DNA from 2 places in the Aminobacterium colombiense DSM 12261 genome. Region 1 is predicted to be linked to the other one. Evidence: riboswitches for the same ligand, from Rfam matches in the RefSeq annotation. Region 1 holds a riboswitch; the other holds the start of a gene.
What was found. Region 1 has a riboswitch for cobalamin ahead of AMICO_RS01690 (TonB-dependent receptor plug domain-containing protein). Riboswitches for the same ligand answer to the same signal wherever they lie in the genome.
Positions count from the first base shown of each region.

Region 1 (15,711 bases):
TGTAGAGAGAATTTAATAAGGCTGTCAAGAAAAAGTCCTCTTACATTCCTTGTATGAAAGGTATTAAAACGTTACCATTAGTATAGCGTAGTATAAAAAAATTTATTTGGAGGTGCTGCAGTGGAAACATCCCATCACTACGAGTTTGATCTCGAAAGATTTATGACGAGAGAAAAATTCGAACGAATTAAGGCTTTTGCGGCAGATAAGGAAACACCTTGCCTCATCATCGATCTTGATGTTATCGAGAAACAATATGATTCATTAAAGAAAGGCATGCCCTTTGCAAAAATCTACTATGCCGTAAAGGCTAATCCGCTCGATGACGTGGTGAAACTGCTCGTTGAAAAGGGAAGCTGTTTTGATATCGCATCGGTATACGAACTCAACCAGGTTCTAGCTCTCGGAGCCACACCAGACCGCATTAGTTACGGCAACACTATAAAGAAGGCTAAAGATATCGCCTACGCATACGAAAAAGGGGTTCGTCTTTTTGCTACCGACTCGGAAAGCGACTTATACAAGCTGGCAAAACATGCTCCCGGTTCAAAGGTCTTTTTTAGAATCCTAACAGACGGAAGCGGAGCCGACTGGCCCCTATCACGAAAATTTGGCGCCCATCCTGATACTCTCTACAAGCTTATTCTAATGTCTAAAGAGCTCGGCCTTGAACCCTATGGAGTTTCTTTTCACGTAGGGTCCCAGCAACGGGATTTAGGGCAGTGGGATCATGCTATTTCAACATGTAAATATCTTTTTGACTCTGTAGCTGAAAAAGGAATTCGCCTCAAGATGATCAACCTTGGCGGGGGATTTCCTTCTCAGTACATTTATCCTACAGTCGGGGCAGAAGTTTACGGAACAGAAATAACGCGATACCTAAAAGAAGATTTTGGAGAAAATTTGCCGGAAATCATTCTTGAACCTGGCCGATATATGGCAGGAGACGCAGGGGTCATGGTCACCGAAGTTGTTCTTATCTCAAGAAAGTCTGAATTTGGTCAATATCGGTGGATTTACCTTGATGCGGGAAAGTTCGGAGGACTTATTGAAACTCTTGATGAGTCCATTAAATATCCTATCTATGTAGAGAAAAAAGGGATAGTACAAGAAGCGATCATTGCAGGCCCCACATGCGATAGCATGGACATCCTCTACGAACAATACAAATATGAACTACCTCTGACCCTGGAAGAGGGAGACCGTGTTTACATCCTTACAACGGGGGCCTATACACAGAGTTATTCATCAGTGTATTTTAATGGATTTCCTCCCCTTGCGGCATATATTTTGCCACGGGAGGAATAAATAGCTAAAGCTAAAGGAGATGAGAAGCATTGGAACGTAGGGCGAAGCGATACAATGAACTCTGGGTGACAGAAGAACAAACTTCTAATATGAAGTTAAGTCTTCGTATCAATCAGATTTTGATAAACAAAAAATCAGAGTATCAGGATATTCTGCTTGTAGAAACATTTGAATATGGCCGGATGCTTATTCTTGATGGCGCCATTCAGATAGCCGAAAGAGACGAATTCTGCTACTCAGAAATGATGGCCCATATTGTTCTCTGTGCTCATCCCAGCCCTAAGCGAGTTCTTATTGTTGGCGGCGGCGATGGCGGTGTGCTTCGTGAAGTACTACGACATAAAGAGGTAGAAAAAGCTACTTTGATTGATATTGACAAAGAGGTAATTAATGCTTCTAAAAAATACCTCCCCACTATAAGCTGCGCTATGGACGATCCCAGGGCTGATGTTCAATCCATGGATGCTCTGGCCTATATAAGCTCTGTATCAAATGAATTTGATGTAGCTATTATAGATAGCACTGACCCTGTGGATTTTGCGGCAGGGCTATTTGAAGCTGATTTTTACAGCGATGTAAAAAGAGCATTGAAAGAGGACGGCATGATGTTGGCCCAGACAGAATCTCCTTTCTCTGACTCCAATGTCGTTGTGGGAGCTTTTCAGGAGATAAAAAAAGTCTACCCCATCACTTCCCTCTGCTGGGGAGCTATGCCAACTTATCCAACGGGAATATGGACCTATACAATCGGCTCAAAAAAACTGGATCCTTCTGTTCCTCGTTGCCCAGCTCCGGAAGGGACAAAATATTACACTACAGAAATACACAAGGCAGCATTTGTCCTTCCGCCTTTTTTAAAAAAACTACTTGATAAGGCATAAAAAACAACAGCCCCCGTTTTACTGCGGGGGCTGTTACATTATTGACTAAAAGGAAATAACGCCGATAGTGTTTAGGAAAATAATTACAAGAAGAGCTGGTGAAACATAACGAATTACGAAATTGAAAAAAGAAACGTACGTATCATTTTGAAGGCTTCCATGATTGGATAATTCACAAGCAACGTCATCTTTTTTAGCAAAATATCCCACAAAAATAGCGATGAGTAGACCGCCCAAAGGCATAATAATGTTTGAAGACAGATGGTCAAAGAAATCGAAGAAGCCCCGTCCCCATAGCTTATATCCACCAAGCAAGCTTGAGCTATCCACAGATAAGGCGGCTGTGACACCAACTAGGCCGATAAAGAGGCAATTAAGAAACGTTGCTTTTTTCCTCGAAATGTTAAACTCCTCGGTCCAGAAAGCCACGGGAACTTCCATAAGGGAGAGTAATGCCGTTGTTGCGGCAAAAGAAGTCAGAAGGAAAAAGGCTGCAAGTAAAAAAGCGCCCAGTGGCATTTTGGAAAAAACAAGAGGAATAGTCATGAAAAGCAGCCCTGGCCCCGCGGAAGGCTCCATCCCAAAAGAAAAAACGGTGGGAAATATGGCTATTCCCGCCAACATAGAGACAAGGGTATCAGAAAAGGCGATCTTGCCAGCGGTCTTAAACAGATGGACATCTTCTGTGAAATAAGAACCATAGGTAATCATAACTCCCATAGCCAGCGAAAGCTTAAAGAAAGCCAGCCCCAAAGCACTCAATACAACTGCAGGTGTAATCTGAGAGAAGTCTATATGAAACAGAAATCGAATGCCTTCCCCTGCTCCTGGCAACGTAAGAGCACGAATATCACAAATAATAATGAGCATAAAAAGCAATGGCATGAGGGTTTTTGTAATTCTTTCTATACCAGACCTGACCCCCATAGAGATTCCTGTCCCCACAACACAAAGAACTATCACCTGCCAAAAAATGGGAGAAAGAACATCTTTTGAAAAGAATGATTTACCGGCAGTCCCTACGCCTATAACCTGCCCAAAGAGTTCTTCTACCGTATTGGCCGTCACTGATGCGAAAGATCCGGTAAAAGCCTTGAAACAGTAAAAATAGACCCATCCAGCCACGCACGTATAGAAAAACATAATCAAGTATGACGCCAAAACTCCCATTACTCCAATTCCTTTCCAGGCAGAACCAGGCTTAAGGCTTTCAAAAGCTCCAACTGCGTTGCGGCGAGTATAGCGTCCTACATACCACTCACAGAGCAAAACTGGAATTCCTACGAAAAGGACACAAATGAAATAAACAAATAAAAAAGCTCCACCACCGTTAGCACCTGTTAAATAGGGGAATTTCCAGATATTACCCAATCCAACTGCAGAACCCAGTGCGGCTAAAAAAACAGCCAGCCCAGACGAAAAACCTTCTCTGGGCGATGTTGATTTTTCCACTTTTACCACTCCCTTGAAATGATGATGTCAGGCAAAGCGCCATAATAAAACGTATTCATAATAAAAGTCCTTGTATACTGCGTACTTAGCCGCAAAAAGGAAATTGTATCGAATTTTAAATCATGGGTTCTTCTGAGTCAACATCTAAAAAGCTTTCTTTGACATTCCCCTAAAGATTTATCATACTTGCAGAGTAAACTTTTGAGTAATGAGGTGAACTGCTTATGGGAATAATGAGGGCAGGCGGCCCTATAATGTGGGTTATATTCGTTCTTTCTATAATCGCTTTGGGAGTCTTTATTGAGCGAGTACTGTTTTTTCGACGGTCTTCAACTGATCCAGAAAAGCTTGAACTGGCGCTTAGCGAGGCCCTTTATGAAAATGACGCTGAGAAAGCAACTCAAATAGCAAAGTCTGGAGATTCTTCTCTTCACCGTCTTTTTATTGCTGCTGTAGCTCACTGGCAAGTTGATACAGAAGCATTCAAACTTCTTCTCGAACAACAGATTCGAAGAGAGCTCTTCCGATGGATAAAGGGGCTTACTCTCCTGGGCACTATTTCCCGAGTGGCTCCCCTCCTGGGGCTGTTGGGAACGGTACTAGGCATGGTAGAAATCTTTCGCGGCCTTCCTCAGGCAAGCCAATCCCCCATGATCGCCCTTTCCGGAGGAATATGGCAGGCCCTTTTAACGACCGTTGCGGGACTGAGCATTGCCGTACCAACAGTATTGGCTTATACATATCTAAATGCCAAGATCGATGATCAGGAGGAAACCCTCTACCGGGGGGCTGATTTTTTAATAAGGGAAAAGCTTACGGCAGGAACGAAAGCTCCTCACGGAAAGGACAAATAATAATGGCCTCCCGTCCCACGCGAAGCAAACTCCCAGAGATTGACATAACACCTCTTGTTGACATTCTATTTATCCTTATCATCTTTTTCGTGCTGACGACTACTTTTGGCCAAAGCCAGCTGCAGGTTCAACTTCCGCAAGGCAAGGCGGATGCTCTAGAATCAGATCAGGACATCTATATTACCCTTAAAATCGATGGCACCCTTCTCTGGGAGAATGAGCCCATATCTGAAGAGAAACTTGCTCTTCGAGCTATAGAGGCAGAAAAAAACAACAGGACCATTCTATTGGCTGCTGACCGTGAGGTCCCTTATGGAACTGTTGCCGCCTTTTTAAGCCGCCTCCATGAAAAAGGGCTCATACAAATAGCCCTTATGCTACAGGAGGAGTAATAATTGAAGCGTTTCATGCTCCCCTTTATTTGCAGTTTTTTTCTTCATATATGCTTATTGATAGGCCTCTCAGTGCTCGCCACAGGGGCAACTGCGCCCTTTGCCCCTCCTCAAAAGACAATGACCCTTAGGCTGGTAAGTGTCCCCTTTCCAAAGTCCGAAAGACCTAAAGACAATAGCAGTCTTTACGATACACCCAGGGAAAACTACAAAGAAGAAACAAAGCCGACTCAAAAAACAGAAACAAAAATAAAGGAAGAAAAACCAGCAAAATCTATTCCTAAAGCAAAAACAAAACCGTCAGAACTCTCAGAAAAAAAAGATGTTTCTCAGAAAAAAACTACTACTCAGCGCCAGACGCCTGTAAAACAAAAATCAGCAAATGTGCTTAATGCCGCTGCCAACGAAACTCAAGGTTCAACAGCGAAAAAAATGAGTATGAATAAAAGTAGAGCGCCCCTTCCTCAGCATCAGGAAAGCAATCTCGCCATCGAACCAGTTGACGTGGCATCTCTTTCTATAAAGAAGAGGGAAAAGCCGCTCTATCCCCTATTAAGCCGGCGGAAGGGGGAAGAGGGAAAGGGCATATTTATAGCTATTGTAGAGAAAGGAAAGGTTATAACAATAGAAACGGAACAAAGCTGCGGTTATGACCGTTTAGATAAAGCTGCCTATCGCGCCCTTAAGACGTGGCTTTTCTCTGAAGATTTCACAGGAAAAGTTCGCATCCCTGTTATTTTTTCCTTAAAAGATTGAAAACTAAAGATAATACGAAAGAAGGGCGAGAGCTTCCTCTAGAGAAGCTGCATGAGCTACTTGCCCACTGGGAAAGGAAAGAACCCACAAAGGGTCAGGGTCTACGGTTACTTTTATAGAGGCATGCCATGATTGAATACTTCTTTCTAATTCTGAAAGGAGTTTATACCCCTTTCTTTCCAGAGCCCTGCCTGTCCATATGACCGCAACAGGATCTCCCTCGATCCATATACCCATACCTGGCGTTTCCTTTAACTTCCATCCGCCTTTTTCTTTGTCAAATCTGATGGTTTCTGATGAGAATACTTCCTCTATAACGCCGGACAGCACCAGATCCTCCGGAATCCCAACAGTAAAAGAATGACTGGGGGACATGACCCAGATGCGATCAGCAAAACGCAAGGCTAAATCTATGTCGTGCACCGACATAAGAACTCCTTTGTTCATCTTCCAGGCATACTGCCTCAAAAGAGAAAGAAGTTCCACTTTTCGGGGCAAATCAAGAAATGCCGTAGGCTCGTCAAGGAGCAAAATAGGGGTATCCTGGGCAAGGGCCCTCGCTATAAGGACACGTTGACTTTCTCCATCGCTCAGCTTTGCAAAATCGCGCCCTGACAAATGCCAGGCATTCACCTCTACAAGAGCCTTCTCCACTGCTTTTATATCCCTGTCTTCAAGTTCTCCCTTCCAGTTTGTATAGGGGTGCCGTCCAAGGGCGACTAATTCAAAGACAGAGAAACCCTGGATCGCGGGCCGGCCAGATATGACGAAACTCAGCAATTGTGCCCGCTTCTTATGAGAAAGTTCTGCCAGAGAAGATTCCAAAACCCTTATTTCCCCACCTAAAGGGTTTTGGGTTCCTGCCAGGGTTTTCAGCAATGTTGTTTTACCAACACCGTTGGGACCAATAAGACAAACCAACTCTCCTTCATAAAGGGATGTTGCGATAGGACCAGCGACAAGAGTTGTTCCTTTTTTCGGACCATACCCTATAGAGAGGTCTTGGGTTGCGAGTAGGGGCCGCTTCAAACTCATGATACTTTTGCTCCATATGGGCTTCGAAGTATAACCCAGACAACAACAGGAGCCCCCACAAGGGACGTAACGGCATTAAGAGGCAATACAAGAGCACTTCCAGGCAAATGGGCAAAAAAATCTGCGGCAAGGGCGAGGACTCCCCCACTTAGAGCACTGGCAGGAATAAGAAGACGATGATCCCCGCTTTTCAAGAAGTGTCTGCATAAATGGGGAACTGCCATTCCAAGAAAAGCAATGGGACCGCAGAAGGCAGTTACGGTTCCAGCAAGAATGGCTGTAACAAAAACCAATGCCAGGCGTATATGGCGTACAGATACTCCCATAGTTGAAGCATAAGATTCCCCTAGCAAAAGGGCATTCAACGGTTTGGCGAGAAAAAACATCGCCATTACACCTGACAAAGAAACTGGCACGAAAAGAGAGAGCTGTTGCCATGTTACGGAAGAAAAACTACCGAAACTCCATAAAACAAACTGTTGTATTTGTTCAGGGGAGCTAAAATGAATCAAAACGCTCACAAGGGCGCTAACACCGTACCCGAACATAAGACCTAATATTAAAAGTGTTATGTTATTTTTGAGCCGTCCTGCAATACCTATCATTACGAAAAGGACAAGAGAACTTCCAAGCCATGAAGATGCCGCTAGGCCTAAGCTTGCTAAAGCCCCGGTAAGGAGGGTCGCTAATGCTACGCCTAAACTGGCTCCCGCGTTGATGCCAAGGACAAATGGGCCAGCAAGGGGATTCTGAAAAAGGGTCTGCATTCCCAACCCGGCTACAGATAATGCGCTGCCTGCTGCCAGGGAAGTAAGAATACGGGGCAGACGTAATTCAAGAACAATAATCCTCCACCCATTTTCTATACCACCATGGTTAAAGATCACATTCCATAGCTCGTAAAAAGGGATAGAAACCGACCCTAAAGAAAGGGACAAAGCAGCAAAAAAAATTCCCAGAAAAGACACTGCTATAAAAAAAATGAAAGGATAGCGTCTCATTTGCCTGTTCCCTCCTCTAAGAGACGATAGAAATAAAGCTCATGATTTGGAAGCAGGGTTGGATGGAAAATAGAGATAAGATCTGCAAGTATCAGATCAGGACGCATGACGCCCTGTTGGTAATAGTCGTTAGCTCCTGCCCCATTAATCCTGGCATTATTATTGTAAACTTTTTTCTCTCGAAAAGGGCGAAATGCTGTATAACGGGAATCCTGCCCCCTCCCCTCGTCAAGGTTCCGCCAGGTCGTGGGGTTAATCCAAAAATCGCTATTCAGCGCCCGTTCCAGCACCTTTTCAAAATCTATGGGGATACTCCCGGGAAGATCCACTTCCGACCACAAATATTCACCGCCAGCATCTCGGATGAGAAGGGCAGGCCAGCTTCGCCCCCCTGAAACATACCACATACCGCCTATAGCTGCGTTAACCATAACAGTGGGGCGGGCCTCTGCCTTATTTGCAAGCTCTTTCAGGCAATTATATCGCTCTGATACTCCTCTAAAAAAAATCTCAGCTTTTTTTTCTTCTCCTAGAAAAAGCGCAACGAACTTGATCCACTCTGCCATGCCAAGGGGCGTTTCTTCCAGATAATCAGAGGCAATGACAATAGGAACTCCTAGCGCGGCCAATCTTTCTGCTGCTTCTTTTTCCGTTGCAGTGTAGGTATAGACAAACACTACATCCGGCTGGAGGGAAAGAATCTTCTCAACGTCGATACGAAGCCCTGATCCGGCATCTGATGCCACATCGAGGAGGTTCAAGTTTCTGATGTCCTCGGAATAAACATAGCGCTTCCCCCCCACACCAACGAGAGAACTCTTATCCGTAAGTCTTTCTATAAAAGGAAGCATCGTCATGGAAGTCGTAATAATCCGCTTGACTGGTATATATATGACCGGCAAATCCTTATGGGCTTCAGGCACAGATCCTCCCTTTGACAACAATAGATAGGACTGGGAATCCGCGGCATCTGAGCACGGTCTGTCTACTGTAACCACATAATAACCATTTCCGCACTCTACTCTGAAGCCATGGGCATATTGCAAAGAAACTTCTGGAAAGGGATGGGGAGATCCCCACACAGAAGGGGTAATGACGAAAAAAAATAAAAATAAGAGAGAAATTCTTTTTATCATATTTATCCTCACACTCAGGGCCTTCAAAAAAGATTTTACTATACGGTTTACATCGGCTGTAAATCAAAAAACACTTGACTAGCAATCAATTATGGCTATGATATCTGATAAAATCAAATAAGAAAGTCTGTTTTCCGGTATAGGGAATCTGGTGCAAAGCCAGAACGGCCCCGCCACTGTAACAGCGACGAACTCGCAAAGCCACTGGAATTTCCGGGAAGGCGCGAGGGAGGATGAACTGGAGTCAGGAGACCGATCGGAAAGCTTGGTGGTTCATTATCATGCGAGGGCGTGATATGATAACTCTTCTTTTTGCCCTTCTGTGTGGCGAGGAAAGGTTGTCGTATCAATCCTTTCCTCGCCACTTATTTTTTATTTCATTTAGGAGGGACTACAGTGATTCAGAAAAAGAGACTCATCATGTTGTCTATGGTTTTGTTGCTAGCATTTTTTGCAACAAGCGCAACAGGGACAGAAAAAGTCTACGAGGTTCCTGAGGAACTAGTAACGGGAAGCCGTTTGGCTACAAGTCTGGAAGAAGTGCCCGCGCCAACCTACGTTATTACCCGCGGCCAGATAGATCAAAGCGGCTCAAAGGATCTGGCAACTGTTCTTGAAAAGCATGTACCAGGAATGTTTGTAAAGCAAAAATCTGGCTTTTCAAACGCTTCTCAGGTTACAATCCGTGGTTTTTTAACGGAAATACTGGTTCTCGTTGACGGTATCCCTTATTACAGATCCTCTCATGGCGCTGGAGCTGCAACCGTTGATTTCAGAAGCTTTCCGATCAGCAATATCGAGGAGATACACGTTGTAAAAGGTGCGGGTTCTGCTGTTTACGGTTCTATGGCTGCGGGAGGCGTTATTAACATCATTACCAAGAAAGGCGCTCAGGGCGGCTTTTTGGAAGGAGAAATCGGCCCTAATGACTGGCGACGCTATGCTATTCAAGGAAATGCCGCTGATAACGGTCTAAATGCGGGACTCTGGTACTCTCGAAAAGAAGAAGGCAGACACCGTCTTTTAAAAGATACGTTCTCCATGGAAGATTTTTATGCTCTTAAGTATCGAGAGGACGCTTACGGTTTCACTTTTAGCGGGAAAAACTGGTTTTTAAAAAGTGAAATCGGAGAATATAAAAATGAATATGAAACTCCCGGCTGGTTTACACCCGTGGATATAAATAGTGAAAAGGGGCAATATCAAAGATACGCCCTCCGCTATGCCGGCAGCAATTACTACATTCTTATGGGATACGATGACCAGCGATATTATATTTTGCAAAATCCTGATAATTACTATAAGGATCGGGCTTTCACCACAGAATTCGCAAAACAGAAACAATGGGGAGAAACTTTGGCTTCATGGGGACTGTTTTTTAGAAGAGAAGAATCAACATTCCGTGGTTCCTCTTTTGATCCGGAAGTGGAACAGAACCGAACAAATTACGCTCCCTTCGCAGAGTTTTCCCGCCCCATCGGCGATTTTATAGGAACCCTTGGGCTAAGATACGAAATCTGGCGCCAGGATGATGCGGAAAACCACAATGAGCTCATGCCTAAATTGACCCTTCAGTACCCTCTGGACAATGGAAGCACATGGTATCTGTCTGCGGGACGTTTCTTCGCCATGCCAAGCATTTACGAACTCTACGCCAAAGGGCCGTGGGGAACTGTTGGAAATCCAAACCTCAAGCCAGAAAAGGGTTGGAGCTATGACCTCGGCATAAAAGGGGCTGACCACTCCGGCAGCTGGAACCTTGGACTTTTTTACTCCGACATGGAAGACAAGATTATTTGGCGAAACAGCACCTACGAAAACGTTGATCAGTTCAAATCCTATGGATTGGAAGCCTTAAGGAGATGGGACATCACGTCGAAGTGGACTCTGAGCCTTAGCGGCACCTGGATGAAGGCTCAGGAAAAATCAAATGACGAATGGGTTAACAGCTACGGGTTCCCCGAATGGCTTTTAAAAACTTCTGCTGAATATCATTCTGGTCCATGGACTGCCGGGGTCGATTTCTCTTATCTGGCTAACCGCAACGGCTACCCCTCCGGCGATGATTATTTCCAGACCGATGTTTTTGCGGAGTGGCGCTCTGGAGATCATACCCTTCGCCTAAGCTGCTACAATCTCTTCGATGAAGAATTTATGTACGATTCCGCTGGCTGGGAATATTACGGCCCTGAACGAAGTATTTACATCACATGGAAGTATAGTTTTTAAAGAAAAATTAAAGATAAAGAGGGGCGGCTAAAAAATGCCGCCCCTCTTTATCCATTCTTTTATCAGGCTCGCTCAATAATAATAGGGTCCCCATTCTTCACTGTTTTTAAAATTTCCAGGTTTCCTTTGATCTTTCCCACAACTGTCACTGCGCTGGCTGGCCTGATTTCGTCCCCTTTACTGGCAGGAGTTGGACCAAAAAAAATGCAGAATGCACTTCCAGTAGGCCAAAAAGCGATGTCCCCGGCTTCTACTACCTCTTTTCCATCCTCTAAGTCTGCAATAAGGGGGATCATGAAATAAATTTCTTCTCCCCACGTGTTTGCCCTACTTTTTATAGGTAATATTTTTAAGATACGAGAAGCAGTCACAGAATTATTTAAGGCAGCGTTGATTTCAATTTCTCCTGTTCGAATTCGTATGTCCATCACCCATCGGCTCCTTCCCTTTTCTCTGTTCTTGTTCCTGGCATAACCGGCACAAAACGGCAATAATCATGCCACGTATCGATCCATTGATTTTTCTTTTTTAACAAAACTACCAAACGCTGTAACCCAACATCCACACTCAATGGCACTACAAGACGCCCTCCTATTGAAAGTTGATCCCTCCATGCCTCTTCTACTCTATCTGCCGCCGCTGTTACAATAATTCCATTATAGGGAGCTTCCTGGGCATACCCCTCCCTGCCGTCAGCAGTAACAACAACTACTTCATAACCAGCTTTACTTAACACATTTCTCGCCTTTTTTGCAAGAGATGAAATGCGTTCTATTGAGAAAACTTTTGCTCCAATCTCAGCTAAAACTGCAGCCTGGTAACCGGATCCTGTTCCTATTTCGAGAATCTTCATACCTGGAGAAACCTGAAGAAGCTCTGTCATTAATGCCACCATGTAAGGCTGTGAAATAGTCTGACTTTCCCCAATTGGAAGAGGTGCGTCAACATAGGCAAGGGACTGATACTCTTCGGCAACAAAAAGATGCCTTGGAACCTTCTTCATAGCCTGAAGAACTCTTTCATCCTCCACCCCTCTGCTCTCTATTTGGGTTTTTACCATTAGCCACGCAAAGTCTTGCCATTTTTCCAAATCCATATTGCACCCCCTGCCATACTTGAAGCTATATAATACCTATGAAAGAAAGGTACTATATTCTCGAGGAGACTATCTATGTACAAGAAACCGCTATCCATCCTTTTCAGAGAAAGAAGAGAGCAGCCAGCAAAAAAGGCTGCTTCCTCATCGATTATTATAGACTATTTAACAAAACACCTGGCATCTTTTGGACGAGGTATGGGGTATGATCTCAAAAATATTGCTTGAATGGTTCTACTGCCACAAGCGAAACCTTCCATGGCGCCATTCCTACAATCCCTATGAGGTTTGGATTTCAGAGATAATGTTGCAGCAGACTCAAATAGATAGAGTGATACCCTTCTTCAACCACTGGATGGAACGGTTTCCGAACCTTGCAGAACTCACTGAAGCATCAGAGGAAGAAATTTTAAAGTTGTGGGAGGGGTTAGGATATTATTCTCGAGCCAGAAATATTCTAAAAGCCGCAAAACAGCTTGTGCATATGGGGTATTCTACAGTTCCTCCAGATGAAGCCGTGCTACGAAAACTGCCAGGCATTGGCGCATATACCGCAGGAGCTATTCTGAGCATTGCCTATAATCTGCCCTTTCCAGCTGTAGACGGAAATGTACGAAGGGTTTTCGCTCGACTTTTCAATATAGATATGCCGGTTATAAGTGGGATGGGGCTGGATCTTCTAAACAATTATGTATTATCCACACTCCCTTCTGAAAATGCTCGGGACTTCAACCAGTCCGTAATGGAACTAGGCGCTCTTGTATGCATTCCACGGTCGCCGCGATGTCCTCTTTGCCCCTTGCAGAAATTCTGCCAGGCTTTCCAAGAAGGGGAACAAAATAATCGACCTATTACAAATAAAAAAGCTGGAATTCAAAAAAAGAAGGCTGTGGCAGGGATTTTCTATTGCGATAAATTTATATTATTGAGACAAAGGGAAACAGACGGTTCCTGGGGTGGCCTATGGGAATTCCCATGGGGTTTTGAACATGATGATCTAGCTGCAGAGGAAGTACTTATGAAAGAAATAGACAAAGTACTGGGAACAGCTTCTTTTACACTCCGGAGCCTCGGAAGGGTTCGCCACTCTATTATGAACACTCAGATTGATCTCAATGGCTATGTGGCATCCCTGCCGTCTCTTGTTCACGTTGAAACCCCTTTCAAATGGGTGATGCCAAAAGAGCTCAGCAAGCTGCCTCTTCAGGGAGGAAGCGCGAAACTGCTTCACCTTTTCATTAAAAAAAGCAGGCCCTCCTCTATTAAAGGCCTGCCACATGAAGATATCTAAAGTTCTAAGGAGAAATCTCTTTCGTCAAAAAAAATGTTTTCCCCATTTTCAAAGCGAACCTTGATGCCTTTTAAATGTTCCCCTTTGGGTCCAACTTGTTTTTTTATTTTCTCTTCCTGTAAAGATGGCCTGAAGATTGCCCGCAAAATTCCAATCCAGGGACAATCCTTTCTATCTTTTGGCAAACGGACCTGTATAAAAAAATGGTTCTTGTTTACATGTACCTTAATGTCTTTTTTATTCCCTGGTTTTCCATCAAACCCTGGAAAGTGAAGAGCTATATTCAGCATCGCACCTTCCGGGAGGTCCGCATCTCCTCTAATATGAAGCTTGGACCCCTTTACTGCTATCTCTCGAATCTCAAAAAGAGAGAAATCGCTTGCGTCCGCAGCACTTACGCCTAATGCCGCAAAAATAGCCATACATATCGCCAATATTAACAAAGGTCTTTTCATAATCCTCACCTCTTCAGAACCTTTTTCTTATTTCACTCCCACGAGTGAAAATTGTTTCGATTTCTATTATTTTACACCAAATCTTTGTCAGGATGCTGCATTCTGCGCCAACGTAACAATTTCTCTCCCGTAAAGAGAGCAAGCGCCACCCATACACAAACAAAAGTAAGCAACTGTACTCGATCAAACGGCTCTTTATAAACAAAGAAGCCCAGCAGAAATGACAATGTGGGAGCCAAATACTCCATAATACCCAACATACTTAATGGAAGCCGCCTCGCTCCATATGCAAAACATATCAGAGGCAGTGATGTTACAATTCCGCTACTTAATAGCCATATCTTCTGCTGTGCCGTTTCCCCTGCCAGGAACGGTTCTTCCGGAAGTCCAACAAAAAGATAGAATAACGCGGGAAAAACCAAAAGAAGGGTTTCTATGAAAAGTCCGGGAAAAGACTCTACCTCGGCCACTTTTCGGATAAGGGCATATAAGGCGAAAGACACGGCAATGCTAAGGGCCGCAAAGGGGACCCTGCCTACTAAAATAACCTGATACAAGATAGCTAGACCAGCGAGAACAATAGCACTCCACTGTAAAGTGCTCAGCTTCTCCCGTAGAAAAAGAACAGCAAACAACACGCTTACAAGGGGGTTGATAAAATAACCCAGACTTGTTTCGATCACCTTCCCCGAATTGACTGCCCAGATATAAATAAACCAGTTCACCCCTATGGCAAGGCCACTCAACAACAGGAGCCCCAGTGTCTTTCGTGTTTTTATGGCTTTAACGACGCTTCCCCAGCGACGTTGAACAGTCAAAACCATGGCGACAAATAACAAAGACCAAACGATCCTGTGACATAGAATCTGGAGGGGCTGTAAGTTATCCAGCTGTTTCCAGTAGGCAGGAAGCAACCCCCACGCGCCAAAAGCCGCGAGCGCTGCCAAAAACCCCTTTTCAAATTCTGTTTTTCCCATATCTTTTCACTCCCTGGCCAGACTATTCTCTCGACTCTTTAACAAATCTGCTATACTGTGCTTGAAATGAGTGATTACAGTCTGTACTTAAAAAGTCTTCATAACAAAACTATTCTAGGGATTAACCCTCCTGTTTTTGACTTCGCCTATTTCGATTTTTGGGCTAAGCCATTAGGTCTTTTGTACATTTTAGAAACCCTCCGAGAACAAAAAAACTCTGTCTATCTTATCGATTGCATCTATGAAGGACGAGAAACGCCAAAGACCTTTGGCCGTTACAAGCCTTTGCGACGCAAGGTTGAAAAACCGGCTTGCTATAGTCATATCCCCAGAAAATATTACCACTTTGGAATGGAAGAAGAAGATTTCCTGGAAAGGCTTAAAAAAACTCCCACACCTGATGTTATTCTGCTTACTTCGGGGATGACCTACTGGTATCCCGGAATCCAGTGGTGCCTTGACCGTGTCAAAAGAATATTTCCACACACTCCCGTGCTGCTAGGAGGCTTTTATGCCCAGCTCTGCCCGGAGCATGCCCGAACCATCGGAGCCAATGGAGTTCAAACCGCCCCCCTCTGTCTGGAAAGCCCCTATCCTGCTCTAGATTTATACAACCAGCCAGAATATGGAGTCATTATGACTTCCTGGGGATGCCCTTTACACTGTCAATATTGCGCTTCCAAACTGCTTTGGCCCTGCTTCCGACAAAGAGAGGTAGAAGAGATTATACACGAAATATCTTTTCAGGAAAGGATTCCTACTGTTCGTGATATGGCCTTTTATGACGATGCGCTTCTTATCAATAAAGAATTCCATTTTTATCCGCTGTGTGGAAGATTGCGGAAATC
Region 1 is NC_014011.1:343,613-359,323, reverse strand. Features, by position in the region: gene AMICO_RS01735 (type III PLP-dependent enzyme) at 121-1,308, shown strand; gene speE (polyamine aminopropyltransferase) at 1,338-2,189, shown strand; gene AMICO_RS01725 (sodium-dependent transporter) at 2,235-3,641, opposite strand; gene AMICO_RS01720 (MotA/TolQ/ExbB proton channel family protein) at 3,866-4,495, shown strand; gene AMICO_RS01715 (ExbD/TolR family protein) at 4,498-4,887, shown strand; gene AMICO_RS01710 (energy transducer TonB) at 4,891-5,643, shown strand; gene AMICO_RS01705 (ABC transporter ATP-binding protein) at 5,647-6,678, opposite strand; gene AMICO_RS01700 (iron chelate uptake ABC transporter family permease subunit) at 6,675-7,679, opposite strand; gene AMICO_RS01695 (ABC transporter substrate-binding protein) at 7,676-8,815, opposite strand; cobalamin riboswitch at 8,934-9,090, shown strand; gene AMICO_RS01690 (TonB-dependent receptor plug domain-containing protein) at 9,212-11,044, shown strand; gene AMICO_RS01685 (cyclophilin-like fold protein) at 11,107-11,472, opposite strand; gene AMICO_RS01680 (protein-L-isoaspartate(D-aspartate) O-methyltransferase) at 11,472-12,140, opposite strand; gene AMICO_RS10135 (hypothetical protein) at 12,216-12,368, shown strand; gene mutY (A/G-specific adenine glycosylase) at 12,346-13,431, shown strand; gene AMICO_RS01670 (hypothetical protein) at 13,428-13,886, opposite strand; gene rarD (EamA family transporter RarD) at 13,958-14,863, opposite strand; gene AMICO_RS01660 (B12-binding domain-containing radical SAM protein) at 14,930-15,711, shown strand, end outside.

Region 2 (15,711 bases), 370 kb from region 1:
AAAAGTTCTCGCTATAGAGCTGCTTTCAGCAGCTCAGGCTCTGGATTTCAGCATTTTGCTTAAACCTGGTGCGGGAACGAAAGCCGCCCACCATATGATCCGGAAGGCAGTCCCTTTTTTAAAATATGACGATTATCTTTACCCTCTTATCAGACGGGTTCAGGAATTGATGGACCGCAGTGAGATCCTTCATGCGGTCGAGGAGGCTATCGGGCCCTTGGACTAGGGGAAAGGAGATGAAAAAATGTCAGCCCTCTCTCATATGCCAGTGAATGATCTTGTGGAACAGATTTCTTTAGGAACCCCTTCGCCAGGAGGGGGAAGTGTTGCGGCGTTATGTGGAGCTATGGCTGCGGCCCTTGGAGGGTTAGTTGCCAGACTGACCCTCTCAAAAGAGGCCTATGAACAGTCATGGAAAGTGATGGAACAGGTACGAGACCAGACAAGGGCATTATCTGACAGATTTCTTTACTTGATGGAGGAGGACACCAATGCTTACCTTTCTTTTCTCGAAACGGCGAATCTCCCCTCTGAGGTTCCCGAAGAAGAAGAGATCAAAGGCATATTGCGGGAGCAAATGATGAAAAAGGCCATTGTAGTTCCTTTAGAAGTTTTGCGCTGCTGCAAGGATGCCATGCCCTTGCTTCGGAGTGCTTCGGCTCTTGGGGTAAGGGTAGCTGTAAACGACGCCATGGCTGGTCTTTCAGTATTGCGGGCCGCGGCAGTGGCTTCTTGTTTTACAGTTATGACAAACCTTCCCACTCTCTATGATGAAGAGTTTTGCTCCTCTGTAAAAGATGAGGCCCTTTCATTGATGTACGATATTACGTCTGAAATTGATGGAGCAAATGATCAATACATTAAGGCCCTTCTTAAAATTCAAGAATCCGAAGGATGGCCATGAAGAAGAACTATTTAGAATCGTACAGCTAAAATTGTGTTGGGTGGGGAAAAAAAGCATAATGGACCAAGAAACCTGATTGGAGGTTGGCTGATGGTCAATTATGCTCGGTTGCTCCAGACCTTTCTTGATCTTATTCGTTTAAAAGCTGACTCAGGACATGAAGAACCTGTTGTTCAGTATATTTTGCCCCGTCTCCTACAGATGGGCCTCATTGTTAGACGAGGCGCAGAGGGAAGAGCGGAAAACATTGTGGCTGTCCTTCCGCCAACTCCAGGGAGAGATCGTTGTATTGCCCTTTCCGCTCATATGGATACTGTTTCTTTGCCCACTCCCGTTATTCCGATCATTAAGGATGGTGTCATCTCTTCATCTGGCAATACTATTCTTGGCGCAGATGACAGGGCTGGAATAGCCGCTATTCTAGAAGCCCTTGAAACTCTGATTGAAAAGGGACTTCCCCATCATTGTATAGAGATAATTTTTACAGTTCGGAAAGAAATAGGCCTTGAAGGCTCAAAACAGCTTGGGCATAATGATATACAGGCCTCAATGGCATTTATTCTGGATGACGAAGCTGATCCGGGGCATATTGTGGTTCAGGCCCCATCCCATGCCAAAATCCTTTGGAACATAACTGGAAAGGCTGCCCATGCAGGAGATGAGCCTGAAGAAGGCATTAACGCTATCATGGCTTCTGCAGAAGGATTAAAGCGGATGAAAACAGGCCGGATAGACCATGAAACCACAGCCAATATTGGTATTATCCATGGAGGGGTGGCAACGAGCGTTGTTTGCGATGCCGTTGTTATAGAAGCAGAAGCCCGCTCCATTTGTGAGAAAAAGCTGGAAGATACAGTGAAGACCATGGTAGAAGCTATGGAGAAAGGGGCCGCCTCTTTGGGAGCGAAAGTCCAGACAAGAATTCAGAAATCCTATAGAGGTTTTACTCTCAAGGAGATGTCCCCCTCTGTGCAGTGGGCATCGTCGGCTATTCGCCGTATTGGTCTCATTCCTGTTTTGATTTCCTCAGGAGGAGGAAGTGACGCAAATATATTGAACGAAAAAGGCATAGAAGCTGTTAATCTCGGAATAGGAGCAAAAAAAGCCCATACTTCAGAAGAATATATTCTCAAGCGGGATCTTTACACTTTAGGTGACATCGTTTATGCGATTATGAATGGCGCATAGAAATGCAGGGGCGTTTTACTTTTTCTTGCTGAAATATCCGCCCCAGACATTACGAACATCAGCCATGAAGACAAAACCTCCAGCTTGTTTCCCAATCTCTGCCACCGCAAAGCGATCTTTTCGGTCACAGATCACTTTGAGAATAAGTCGGGGGCCATCTCGTCCCTCTCCCTCTAAAACAGTGGTTCCAAACCCTTTAGACCTCAGTTTTTCCGCAAGATCTTTGCCTCCCTGGGTCTCTTCGGTGATAATTTCTACAACAATGTGCCCCTTAAGGAGTTTTTCTTCGAGATAGGAGCCAATATAGTTTCCCGTAGAGAAGCCAAGAGCGTAGGCAATAAAGTTCAAGGGGCTGTGAATCCCTGCATCAAGCACGTATTTCAGGCTCATAAGGTAAAGGGATATTTCACAAAAACCGATGCATGCCGCCTTGAACCGCTGCCCTTTGACTAAAAGAAGCATTCGCATTGTAGCCATAGAAACATCTGTGCAGCGCGCACAGAAAATAAGAATCATGGCGAGATTAAGTTCTAGAGACAATTTATACCCCCCCCTGCTGTTTCAATAATAAGGGAGGGTTGGTCTTAAAATCAAGAAAATTCTCAGCGTTAGAGAAAAAAGGCGTCAGTTAATGGTTCGTAAATGAATTAAGAACTAAGAGTCTGCTCCTTGACAGTGTAGTAAACCACGATACGCTGAAAGGGCCAGAACGCCGGCCCCGATAGAAAGGGCCCCTTCGTCGGCCTTAAAGCGGGGGCTGTGCCATGGATGGATTGCGTCAATATCAGGATTGCCGACGCCCAGCCAGAAAAAGCATCCCGGCACCTTCTCCTGAAAAATAGCAAAATCCTCGCCCCCCATGGATGGAACAGGAATAACAATCCCTTCTTTGCCAATAATTTCCTCTATGGCTTGCATCCCCAGAGCGGCGGCTTCGGGATGGTTCATAACGGCAGGGAGATCTTGCCGATAATAAAAATCAGCCGTACATCCCAGACTTGCGGCGGTATGCTCTATAACTCTTCTCATCCATGGTTCCATAGACTCACGAATGTGCGGGTCAAAAGTGCGAACAGTCCCTGTAAGTTTTACCTCATCAGGGATCACATTATTGGCTGTTCCGCCATGAATAGTTCCAAAACTTACAACGGCCGAATGTTGCGGGTCGACATTTCTGCTCACTATAGTCTGGAGGTTCATAATAATGGATGCTGCCGCCACAACGGGGTCGATATCTTTATGGGGAAAGGCGCCGTGTCCTCCTCTGCCCTTTATGGTTACAAAGGTGGTATCTACAGAAGCCATGAGGGGACCTTCTTTGAGAGCGACTTTTCCTACCGGGATTTCCGGATGATTATGGAGACCGAAGATCATGGAAACATGAGGATTTTCAAGAACACCTTCTTCTATCATAGCTTTCGCTCCCGCGTTTATTTCTTCGGCAGGCTGAAAAATAAATTTGACAGTTCCCTGAAGATCATTTTTCAAAGAAGCGAGAATTTTTGCCGCCCCAAGGGCACAGGTTATATGAACGTCATGTCCACACGCATGCATCAGCCCTTCATAGACCGACTCATAGGGAAGGCCGCTTTTTTCTTCAACAGGAAGGGCGTCTATATCTGCACGAATAGCGACTGTTGGCCCTTTTTTAGCCCCCATTAAAAGGGCGACAACACCTGTTCCCGCTACGTTTTTTTGCACTGTACAGCCGAGGTTTTCCATATAGGCCGCAATCTTTTCAGAAGTGTCCTTTTCTTTAAAACTCAATTCAGGGTGCCTGTGAAAATCTCTGTAAAGGTGCTGAAGTTCTTCAAAGATCTGGTGACTTAACTGTTTGATGGCGGGGCTCCACATTTTGAGTTTTCCCTCCTAAGGATGTATAGGTTTTAGGTTTCCTCCTTGGACGCCTGACACTTTTGGCAGCCCTCAGGTTATTTTTTAGACTGATATCGCAATGCAAGTTCTGTCTTTGACATATAAATAGGGTGTTCTATACAAATTGAGTGCACCTCTTCTTTGAATGAAGAGAGAGAAGCTCCATCATTATTTTCGAGAACTCGAACAACAAGCCTTGCCACTTTTTCCGTATCTTTTTCATCGAAGCCGCGGCTGGTCACGCCGGCAAGGCCTATACGGATTCCACTTGTAACAGTGGCTTTTTGGGGATCAAAGGGAATGAGGTTCATATTGACGGTAATCCCCACTTCTTCCAGTTTTTTTTCTGCGTCACACCCCGTCATATTTTTGCTTCTGAGATCGACAAGCATAAGGTGGTTATCCGTTCCCTTTGAAACGATGTCATATCCATTCTCCTGAAGGACGTGAGCCATGACCTTAGCATTTTTCACGACCTGAGAGGCGTATGCTTTGAATTCGTCTGTCATGGCCAGTTTGAAGGTGAGGGCTTTGGCTGCCATAATCTGAGGGATCGGACCTCCCTGAATGCCGGGGAAAATAGCCTTGTCTATTTTATGGGCATACTCTGAGCGGCATAGAATATTGCCACCCCGAGCGCCCCTGAGTGTTTTAGTGGTTGTAAAGGTAACAAAGTCGGCATAGGGAACTGGGCTAGGATGCATGTTTGCTGCTACAAGCCCCGCAATATGGGCCATATCGACCATGAAATAAGCTCCAACTTCTTGGGCTATTTGGGAAAATCGTTCAAAATCTATAAAGCGGGAATAGGCGCTGCCTCCGGCAATAATAAGTTTGGGGCGAACCTCTTTGGCGAGTTTCTCAACCTGGTCGTAGTCGATTTGTCCGGTGGTTTTGCTAATTCCATATTGGTAAGAATTGAAAAATTTCCCGGAAATATTCACAGTGGTACCGTGAGAAAGATGTCCGCCATGTTTGAGATCCATGCCAAGAATGGTGTCTCCCGGTTCCAGCATGGCCATGAAAACAGCGAGATTGGCGTTGACGCCTGAATGAGGCTGAACATTGGCGTGATCTGCTCCAAATAATTTTTTTGCCCGTTCTATAGCAAGACTTTCTACTACATCAATGAACTCACACCCGCCATGATAGCGTTTTCCGGGGTAGCCCTCCGCATACTTATTGGTGAGCAACGATCCCTGAGCTTCAAGTATTACTTCCGGAACAAAGTTTTCAGAAGCAATAAGCTCAATCGTCATATTTTGACGTTCCTTCTCCCCTTCAATGGCTGCGGCCAACTCCGGATCGATAAAATGGATAAGGTTCACGAACCATCCCTCCTCTGTGCACGTTATAGTGTAAAAAGGCAGATAGTAAGCCTTCCATAAAAGCATAGTTTCTTAATATAAAAAGACAATAAGAAAAATAGGGAGCAAATGAACCAAAAACCCTACGGAAACGTCAGGTTTTTGGTCAATCTAGAAGGCAAAAAGTCCTATTTTTGTAGGGGCTTTCGACTATTTAGGCTTGAAGATGACGCTGCAAGCAGTCCTTCCCGTTCCGCGAAACGGGCTAATTCTGCTACTGAATAAAGACCAAGTTTTTCCATCGTTCTGGCCTTATGAGTTTCCACAGTTTTGCGACTGATTGAGAGTTGAGAGGCAATTTCTTTTGTAGCGAACCCTTGAGCCAGCAAAAGGAGTATTTCTTTTTCCCTGGGAGTGAGAAGTTCGAGCATTGTTGAAGAACTGGCGTTCGTAGATCTTTTGACGTAGTCTTGCAGAACCGTTGAGGTAAGGGCTGTACAGAGATACATTTCACCTTCACAGACGGCGTTGATGGCTTTGATCACTTCGTCAATGTCACAATTCTTCAACAGATATCCAGTAGCGCCGGCAGCGAACATTTCTCGAACATAATGTTTGTTTGAGTGAATGGAAAGGGCGATAATTTTAATCCTGTCATTTTCCCGACAAATGGCTCGGGTAGCTTCAAGCCCGTTCATATCAGGCATTGAGATGTCCATAATAATAACATCGGGAGAGTGGGACAAAGCTGCTTCCACTGTAGAACGTCCATCTCCTGTTTCAGCAACAACCTGAAAACTCTCAATATTTTCCAGAACGCTGCTGAGCCCTTTTCGTGTTACAGGGTGGTCGTCAGCAACGATGATCCGAACGGTCACAGATAAAACCTCCTTCAGAACTGTTTTTCAAGGGGATCCTGATGATAATGCCCGTTCCTTTTCCTGCAGAAGAGTTAATGATCATTTGCCCTCCCCAATGTCGAAGACGTTCTCTTATGCTGAATAGGCCAAAACTTCGTTTCCGAATGGTAATGGCTTGAGAGGGGTCGAATCCTACACCGTCATCATGAACAGCGACACAAAAAAAACCATCTTCCCTCGTAATAAGACATTGGATTGCGGTAGCTCGGGCATGTTTCAGAACATTTATGAAAAGTTCTTTGACCATATGGTAAAGCATAATGCTCAATTCTTGTTCGAGAAGACGGCAATTCATAGCTGCATCAAGGATAAAATCAATTGAAAGAGGAGAAAACATTTCGTCTCCAAGGGATTCTAAAGCGGCGGCGAGACCTAAATCATATAGCAGAGGGGGACTTAACCTGGCCGTAAGGTCTCGAGTCTGCTCTATAACTTCATCGAGATGGGCTATGCTTGCAGATAAGAGGGTGTTTTTCACCTGTCCATCATGAGTTCTATGGGCCTGGCGAAGATTCCTTTGCATGGTTACCAGTGCGTGTCCCACCTGGTCGTGAAGATTTGCCGCGATTTTGCGTCGGGTCCGTTCTTCTGCTAGGGTTAATTCAGAAGCAAGGGATCGCAGGTCTTCCTGAGATTCTTCGAGCATCTTTTCTGTGGTTCTCACCTGCTCTATTTCCCGGGCCAAAATGAGGTTGGCATATCCCTTTGAGGAGAGCTGTTGAGCCATAAGCCACAGTAATTTAAGGGTTTTTTCAAAATGAGCCAGACTCCCCTCTGGCATTTCCCTTAGGGCTTCGCAAAGTTGAACAGGGTCGGCTCCTATCTCAAGGGCATACTCTCGAATGCGATTCTCTCCAACTCCGAGAGCATTCTGAGATATCTGCCAGTTGGCAATATGCTGCCCCTCAACAATGATAGGAGCGCTGGCATCGACAAAACCGCAGCTGAGGCAGCGCTGATATGTTGGCTGAAGCAGCCGCGCGGCCTTGATGCCAAGCACACGGTCAGAGCGAATACAGCGGCTGGCTCCTTCTGATGTTTGACGGACCAATTGGCAAACTTTACTGAAATTGCTTGGTTCAGTAATAGAATTCCCATGAACATCCGTAATCACAGATGCCACATCATGGACTTCGGCAAAGGCATCCTGAATTTTTTGTAGTTCCTCTCGCTCTATAAGGTCGAGAAGAGAAATACGAGGAGAGGCCATGGATTTCAACTCCTTCGGTAAGCTCTCCTTATTATTTTACACGCAAAAGGGAGTTTTTAAATTCAAACTTTACAAGTGGGGGGCTTTAGCCTATAAAAGCCGTAGAGCATGGTGCCATGAGGGAATGATAGAAAGAATGGAGGGACAAAAGTGAAAAAACACGTGTTTCATGTGCCTGATATGTCCTGCGGACATTGTGTTAAGCGTATTAGCTCGGCATTGGAAGAAGAGGGTTTGACTGATTTCGAAATCAGACTAGAAACAAAAACAGTTACTATTGAAACGGATGCCCCCCAGAAAATTCTCGAAGCCCTTGAAGAGGCAGGATACCCTGCAACTCTTCAAAACTAAAATCAAGGAACTTGGAGGCCGCTCTCTCTATGGTGTGAGAAAAGCGGCCTTTTTACTATACATATGGAGGGTATTATGGCATAATAACAAAAAGATATCCTACCAAATCTATAGTATTTCTACAAGGAGCTGTTTCTATGATGACAAGGGGCGAAAACTCTAAAAAAATATCTTTTTCAGTAACAGGCATGACGTGCGCCACCTGTGCGAGGATCGTTGAACGGTCTCTTAAAAAAGTAGACGGGGTTATTTTTGCGGGAGTGAATTTGGCAACAGAAACTGCTTTTGTGGTTCTTGATAAAGATGTTTCAATGGAAGAGCTGGAAGAAGCGGTAAGAAAGGCCGGATATGACGTTTCCTATGAACAGCCGGAAGACCTTGATCGCCGTCGTTATGAAGGGGCAAAAAGAAACCTTCTTATAAGTTGGGGTATAACGGTTCCTCTCATGTTCCTTATGGTCGTCCATATGGCGGGGTTTCATATGCCCTGGTTTCCCTTTGTCGAAGCTATTGGCGGTGCCATTGTGCTCTTTGGCGCTGGTCGGGCTTCCATGAAAGGGGCCTGGATTGCCCTCTCCCATTTTCACGCAAATATGGATGTACTTGTTTCCCTTGGGGCGTTAGCGGCCTGGTCTACCGCTATTCTGCTTCTTGTGGGAGTTAAGGTAACTTCTTTTGGAGCCATTGGCGCTATGATCATCGCTCTTCATGTGACGGGGCGTTTTATTGAGTCCCATCTTCGTGACAGGGCTTCCAAGGAAATTAAGTCTCTTTTGGCAATACAGGCCAGAGAAGCTCGCATCCTTGACGAATCGGGTCGAGAAATAGCAGTGCCTATCGAAGCGGTTAAAGAAGGATTCATTCTTATGGTCAGGCCCGGGGAACGAATTCCTGCCGATGGAAAGATCATCGACGGGGCTACATCTGTAGATGAATCTATGATTACCGGCGAATCCATTCCTGTTCAGAAAAAATTGGAAGAAGAAGTGACGGGCGGCTCCCTCAACCTCACGGGATCAATAAAGGTTCAGGCGACAAAAATTGGGGAGGATAGCTTTTTAGCTCAGATGATTGCTCTTATTCAGGAAGCCCAGGGAGCAAAAATACCAATTCAGGCCTTTGCCGACAGAGTGACAAATTATTTTGTTCCAGTCGTTGCTGCCCTTGCTGTTATCAGCGGTCTATTCTGGTTTTTCGGTATCCATCGTTTTGCTTCTTTTCTCGATGGAGCAAGCCGTTATCTGCCGTGGGTCACCTCTGTGCGCGACCCCCTGTCAATTGCTGTTTTCGGATTCATTTCCACTCTCGTAATAGCTTGCCCCTGTGCTCTAGGTCTTGCCACCCCCATGGCCCTTATTACTGGCACAGGCGCGGCTTCCAGGAAGGGGCTTGTCATTCGCAATGCCGAGGCCATACAGACGGCGAAGGAAGTGGGCATTGTGCTTATGGATAAGACGGGCACAATTACTCAGGGAAGCCCCGAAGTTGTTGAGACCAATCTTTCTGACGATGATATGGAAAGGGTAGCAGCCCTGGAACGCCATTCTATCCATCCCTTGGCCAAGGCCATATCATCGGCCAGGGCAACACAGCTCGAACCTGTCTCTATGGAAGAGATTGCGGGAGAGGGAGTGAGGGGCACTGTAGGGGACGATCTGTACTTTGTTGGAAAAACTCACGACTCCTCTCTTTATAGCAGGCAGCTTTCTATGGGGCGAACGGTGGTGGAAGTACGCAAGAACGAGAAAATTGCCGGTTTTATAGCAATAGAAGATCCCTTGAGAAGGGATTCTATAGAGGCCGTAGAACGTCTTAAAAAACTAGGTATCATCCCTGTGATGGTAACGGGAGACAACGAGCGTACAGCTCAGGCCGTAGCTGGCCGCGTTGGTATAGAAAAGATTTACGCTGGCATTCGACCAGAAGAGAAACTGAATATCCTGAGGGATTTCCAGGCCCATGGGAAAAAAGTGCTCATGGTGGGTGACGGGATGAACGATGCCGCGGCCTTAAAGGGAGCGGATATTGGCGTGGCTATTGGTACGGGAACAGATCTCGCCATAGATAGCGCAGACATAGTTGTTGTGCGCGGCGGAATTTCATCTATTGCCGACGCTATTGAGATTTCCCGCCAGACCTTTACAGTCATCCGTCAAAACCTCTTTTGGGCCTTTGCCTATAACGTCATCGCCATTCCACTCGCCATGGGGGCCCTGCTCCACCCTGCCATTGCGGAAACGGCCATGGCCTTCAGTTCAATTTCAGTGATCTTGAATTCTATGCGAATTCGCCCCTCCTGAGACGGCAAAATAAAAAGGGCTATTAGTTAACCAATAGCCCAATTCTCTCAATAATCTTCGGCAAGGTTCAATTTGCTGACGATGTTACTGACAACTGGTGCACTGACCAGTGCAGCTTGCTCACCCACCGCCACCGCGGAGCGCTTCAACAGCCGGGACAAAAACATCCAGTATGTCGCCAAGATCATTAACTCCTTCGTCACTATCCATTAGACTAAAGACCTCTTTTATCGCAGGGACAGTGTCAGCGCCATCCACGATGGCCTGTACTATATCCCGAAGGGTAATATTCTTCGATTTAATAACAACAGTTTCTCCCGGAACCATTCCCCAGTCCATGATCATAACCTCCTTACTATAGAGCATGGTGGTATTGTAAAGGAAAAGGGGGGAAAAATAAATAGAATATTTTCAGGCTTCCCTTTCCTGTATTACTTCCTTGTTTGCGTAAGCATAAAGGGGCTTTAAACCTCATTGTTTTTTCTCTTTTTTATCTTAAAAAAAATACTAAAAAGGTCTAATTTTTATGAAAAAAGGAAAATGCTTTTAAGGGAAGATTTGTATTGACTTTTTTGTCGAATAGAGTGTAAAGTAATAAATACAATAAAACTTCAGCAGGTGTACGGGAAGTCCGGTGAAAAGCCGGCGCGGACCCGCCACTGTGTGCTTGACGATGGGACCAAATACCACTGGAAAGAGTTTTTTCTGGGAAGGGGTTCCAAAGAGTGAAAGCAAGCCAGGAGACCGGCCTGATGAAGAGATGCAAGTTCCCGCGAGGATTCGGGAAGGCTTGTGGAAAAACCCCTCTTAAAATAAAGGGGCAATTTCGCTTTTGAACTCTTAGCCTTTGGTGGCCGTCCTCGGGGACGGCCATTTTCTATTATAGGAGGATGAGAGTTATGAAGCGGGAGCACGTGGATTTGTTCCAGAACTTCTTAACCCCAAGTGGGGTTACTTTGCTTGAGCAAACGGTGAATGCACTAGAAACAAACTGCCCATCTCTTCCAGAAAGAGAAACACACAGCACGATCTTCTCTCCCATAGATCGATATATTTCCTATGTAAATGGATCTTTGAATAGGGATGGAAATATCGTGATTTCCGCAGATTTTCTTGAGAATACGCGTTTACTCATTAATACATTGCGAAGAGATATTGAGGCTGTTTCTGTTCCCCACGAAGAAGATCTTCAACTCAGGAGCGGGGAAAGGGCTCTTTTTGTTGAAGCCCACTTTAATCTTATCAATGCTGCTCGAGATTGGATGAGTGCCGTTGCTTTAGAGTCTTCAAGCGAAATAACAAAGATCTACCTTTTGTATTGTCGAACCTGCCTTCGTTCTTTGAGGCTTCTAGAGCCTTTATGGTCTAGTAGCGAAAAGGAGGCTATTGCATAATGAATTGTCAGAACCATCACTTATCCCCTCTTTTTACACCTCGAAGTATAACCATAGTAGGGGCATCCGCTGACCTTGACAGCTTGACTGGCCGTACGCTGAAAGCAATGCAGCGTTTTGGATATAGCGGTACGGTGTATCCGGTCAACCCTAAATACGACCAGGTGGGGGGGCTCCAGTGCTATCATGACCTCTCTGAAATTCCGGCAGCGACAGATGTGGCGCTCATTAGTATAAAAGCTCATTTGGTGCCGTCTGTGCTTGAGACTTGCGCTGAGAAAGGAATACATCACGCCATAATCTATTCCTCAGGTTTCGCTGAGACTGGGGATGGGTCTTTACAACAACGAATAATAGATATCGCCCGGGAAGGAAAAATCAGAATTCTGGGCCCTAACTGCCAGGGCCTCCTCAACCTGGCAGCTGGAATCCCCCTAACCTTCTCGGGCGCCCTTTATAATATAGAACCTCCCGCGGCAGGGCACATAGCTTTTATTTCTCAAAGCGGGGCATTCGGATTTTCCTCATTTGGAGTAGGTCTCAATCATGGAGTTCGGTATCGATATGTTGTTACAACTGGCAATCAGGCGGATATCGATGCTGTGGAGTGCGCTGGCTATGTCATTCGGGATCCGGAAGTTCGCCTTCTCATGATGTATCTTGAAGGTATTGATGAAGGAGAACGTTTTTTACAGGTTGCCCAAGAGGCAAGGGAACGAAATATTGCCGTTGCCGTTTTAAAGGCAGGACGTTCTCCCTCTGCCCAAAAAGCAGCACGGAGCCATACTGCCGCGTTGACCGGAGACGAAGCCGTATGGAAAGCTATTTTTGAGCAGTACGGCATAATCCAGCTGGAAGACATAGACGATATTATAGGAGTAGGCCAGCTCTTCGGGGCTTCTCCCCGAACGAATGGGAATAGCGCGGCCATTCTCACCACATCGGGAGGAGCCGGCATTGTCATGGCCGATAGCCTGAATGATTTAAAAATGAGCGTTCCGGAATTTTCAGTGACAAGTAAAAAGAGGATAGAGGAAGCGATTCCTGATTTTGGAGCGTCTCGAAATCCTGTGGATATGACGGTTCAAATCTCGGAAAAACCAGAGAACTTTCGCCATGTTCTCGATACGGCCCTTGAGGACCCGGATATTCATATGGTCGTTACAGCCTTATCCATGATTGTGGGAGAAGCGGGTCAAGTTATGGCAGAAGAACTGATTCGGAGTTATCAAGATACGCCAAAGCCCCAGGCCGTGGTGTGGATGATCGATGATGAGCATGGCAAGAATTTCATTGAACAGCTAAAAGGCGCCGGGGTTCCTGTTTTTCAAAGTTTTAGACAGTGTCCCCGCGCTTTAAAGGCCCTTGTGAATTGGGGCAGCGAAGGGAGTTGTCTTCTCACAAGATCGAACTGAAATCGTCTCTTTTGAGTTCTTTCCCCTCACAGTTGACAGAGTACGATGCGAAACGTTTTTTGGCTCGATATGATGTCCCTGTAACACGGGAATATCTTTGTCGTGATATGGAAGAAGCCTTTGATGCAGCCGAAGAGCTCGGCTTCCCAATTGCCCTTAAAGGGATGTCTGGTGAGATTCTTCATAAAACGGAAGCGGAAGTGGTACATCTTGATATTCGATCCTTTGAAGAGTTGCGCCACAGCCTTAAAAAAATACGAAAGAACATGAAAAAGCACGTTTCAGAAGAAAAGATTCAGGGTTACCTTGTTCAGGAGATGGTTAAAGGCGGCATGGAATGTATTGTAGGAATGAAACGAGACCCCATATTTGGCCCTGTTGTCGCAGTTGGGCTCGGCGGCATTTATGTCGAAGTGCTGGGTGATATATCACTGCGCCACGCTCCTGTGAATGAAGAAGAAGCATTGGGGATGATTCAAGACCTGAAAGGATTTGGATTTCTTTCAGGGTCGCGGGGACAACGCCATAGAGATGTTTACGCCTTGGCAAAAATTGTAAGTCAGGTTTCCCAACGTGCTTGTGCAGAGGAAAAATTGCTTGAACTAGATATAAACCCAGTTTTTGTAATGCCTGAAGGAGAAGGAGCCGTAGCAGCAGACGCACTTGTGATTCGAAAAAATGAAAATTGATCCCTTTGATTGCAACATGAAAAACGTTATACTTTTGAAATTGGCGAATGAAATGAAAGGGGGCTGTTTCTGATGACAGCCTCCTTATGGTGTTTAGAGCAGGCTTTTCTACATAAGGAGGGTGATTTTATGAACAACAGAGTCAAAGACGTTCTAAAGCGGGGAGGGGTCGTTATTGGCAGTTTTGTCGGCCTTAATTGCCCAGACCTCGTGGAGATCATGGGACTTTCCGGTTTCGACTTTTGCATTATCGATACGGAACATGGTCCCATGAATCCGGAATCCATACAGCATATGATACGGACTGCCGAGCTTTCGGGAATGACCCCTATTGTCCGAGTCACCCAAGGGGCAGAAACAGATATCTTACGGGTTCTCGATGTGGGGGCCCAGGGAATTCACGTTCCTCAGGTGAACGATTGTGAAAGAGCTAAAAAGGTCGCGGCATGGTCGAAATACTTCCCCGAAGGAACCCGGGGCGTGGCTCTTCCCCGGGCACTGGGATATGGTCTTCGTCCACTGACCGAAGCCATGAAAGAAGTTAATCAGGAGACCCTGGTTATAACTCACTGCGAGAACGTGGCGTGTCTTGATTGCCTTCATGAAATAGCTTGTCTTGATGGAATTGATTTGATCTTTGTCGGCCCCTACGACCTTTCCCAGTCACTGGGCATACCTGGCCAGATAGACCATCCCTTAATGAAGGAAACTGTGGCCAGAGTCTTGCGCATTACCCGTGAGGCAGGTAAACCCGCGGGAATTTTCGTTACATCCGTGGATGAAGCCCTTCGACGCATTGAAGAAGGTTTTCAATACATAGCTTATAGCATTGACATGATTCTGTTCAGCCAAATATGTAAACAAACCATATCTGATTTGAAAAAAAAATGAGTTAAGCAAGCTGTTTTTCTCCGTTTCGTGTTTTTCTAAAGGCTTCTTGTGCAGCCATGACCAATAATTGCAGACGGTTGTCATTGTTTGTCTGGCTTGTCCCAGGGTCGAGGTCAAGGCAGAGCATGTCAAGTTCGGGGTGTAGATGGCGAAGGGCACCTTCTATACCCTTTCCTGTAATGTGGTTAGCGAGGCAGCCGAAAGGCTGTAGACAAAGGATATGGTTCACTCCTTTTTCTGCCATGTCAATGATTTCTGCCGGCAGTAGCCATCCTTCACCGGCCTGATTCGCGAGACTTGCCACGTGTGTTACTTTTCGAGCCAATGCCTGAAGAGGTTGTCGCGGCGACCCAAAACGAAAGTCTTCAAGCACCTCCTCTACTTTTTTCTGGTAATAACCAGTGAGCCGCTCGATAAAGAATTCTTTGACCACGGAGGAAAAGTCTGGCTGGCTTAAATAAGACCGTCTATTAAATGCGTTGCTCTGGAATTTCATAAAAAAGAAGGAAGACAACGGTGGAAGCACAGGTTCTATTCTTTGGGCGATAAGCTTGTCTACAATATAGCCCTGAGCATATTCGTTATAGTTCACAAAAATTTCTCCCACGATACCAATAGAGGGAACACGCTCCACTGCTACAGGCAATGCATTGAAGTTGTAGACAGCATCTTTAAGGAGGTGGATAAGCTCGTAGAGCGAGCCCTTTTCCTTGAGCAAAATGCCAAGACGATTTAAAAATCGCTCATGAAGGATTTTTGCACTCCCTTGAATCTTTTCTCTGGCAGCAGTGGAAAGGTAGAGTGAGGCAAGGATGTCTCCTCCCAGAATGCCGTTGAGAAGTCCCTGGGCTGCCTCTATTTTGTTAACGGAAAATCCTGCTGTCTCAAAATCCTCAACGCCGAAGGTGGGAACATCTACTCCTGGAAAACCAGCAGCTGCTAAAGCTTTTTTAGCTAATGGAACATAATTTGTCGCCCGGCACTGTCCACCTGTTTGTGTCATCAAAACGGCAGTGGTCTCAGGAGCGTATCTTTTTTCCACAAAAGCTTTCAAGACATCCCCTATAAGTACAATGGCTGGATAGCACATGTCATTATGTACAAATTCAAGGCCAATATCGGTAGAGCGCTGATCCTGTGGCGGAAGCACGGAAGCATCAATGCCAAGTCCTTCAAAAAGAGGTGGCAGCAGAGGTGAATAGAGCTTTGAGAACCATGGCACAATAAGTTTTTTCAGATCTGTGGATTCTCTGTGCGGTTTCTTTAT
Region 2 is NC_014011.1:1,953,974-1,969,684, reverse strand. Features, by position in the region: gene hutH (histidine ammonia-lyase) at 1-226, shown strand, start outside; gene AMICO_RS09675 (cyclodeaminase/cyclohydrolase family protein) at 245-904, shown strand; gene AMICO_RS09670 (M20/M25/M40 family metallo-hydrolase) at 995-2,092, shown strand; gene AMICO_RS09665 (DUF2179 domain-containing protein) at 2,108-2,632, opposite strand; gene AMICO_RS09660 (M20 metallopeptidase family protein) at 2,747-3,946, opposite strand; gene AMICO_RS09655 (serine hydroxymethyltransferase) at 4,024-5,295, opposite strand; gene AMICO_RS09650 (response regulator) at 5,463-6,152, opposite strand; gene AMICO_RS10010 (PocR ligand-binding domain-containing protein) at 6,127-7,404, opposite strand; gene AMICO_RS09640 (heavy-metal-associated domain-containing protein) at 7,555-7,755, shown strand; gene AMICO_RS09635 (heavy metal translocating P-type ATPase) at 7,893-10,055, shown strand; gene AMICO_RS09630 (hypothetical protein) at 10,176-10,394, opposite strand; cobalamin riboswitch at 10,655-10,822, shown strand; gene AMICO_RS09625 (hypothetical protein) at 10,955-11,449, shown strand; gene AMICO_RS09620 (acetate--CoA ligase family protein) at 11,449-12,864, shown strand; gene AMICO_RS10335 (acetate--CoA ligase family protein) at 12,840-13,553, shown strand; gene AMICO_RS09610 (HpcH/HpaI aldolase family protein) at 13,683-14,444, shown strand; gene AMICO_RS09605 (acyl-CoA dehydratase activase-related protein) at 14,446-15,711, opposite strand, start outside.
Region 2: linked by a shared signal. The riboswitch ahead of AMICO_RS09625 (hypothetical protein) and the one ahead of AMICO_RS01690 (TonB-dependent receptor plug domain-containing protein) in region 1 are both predicted to bind cobalamin.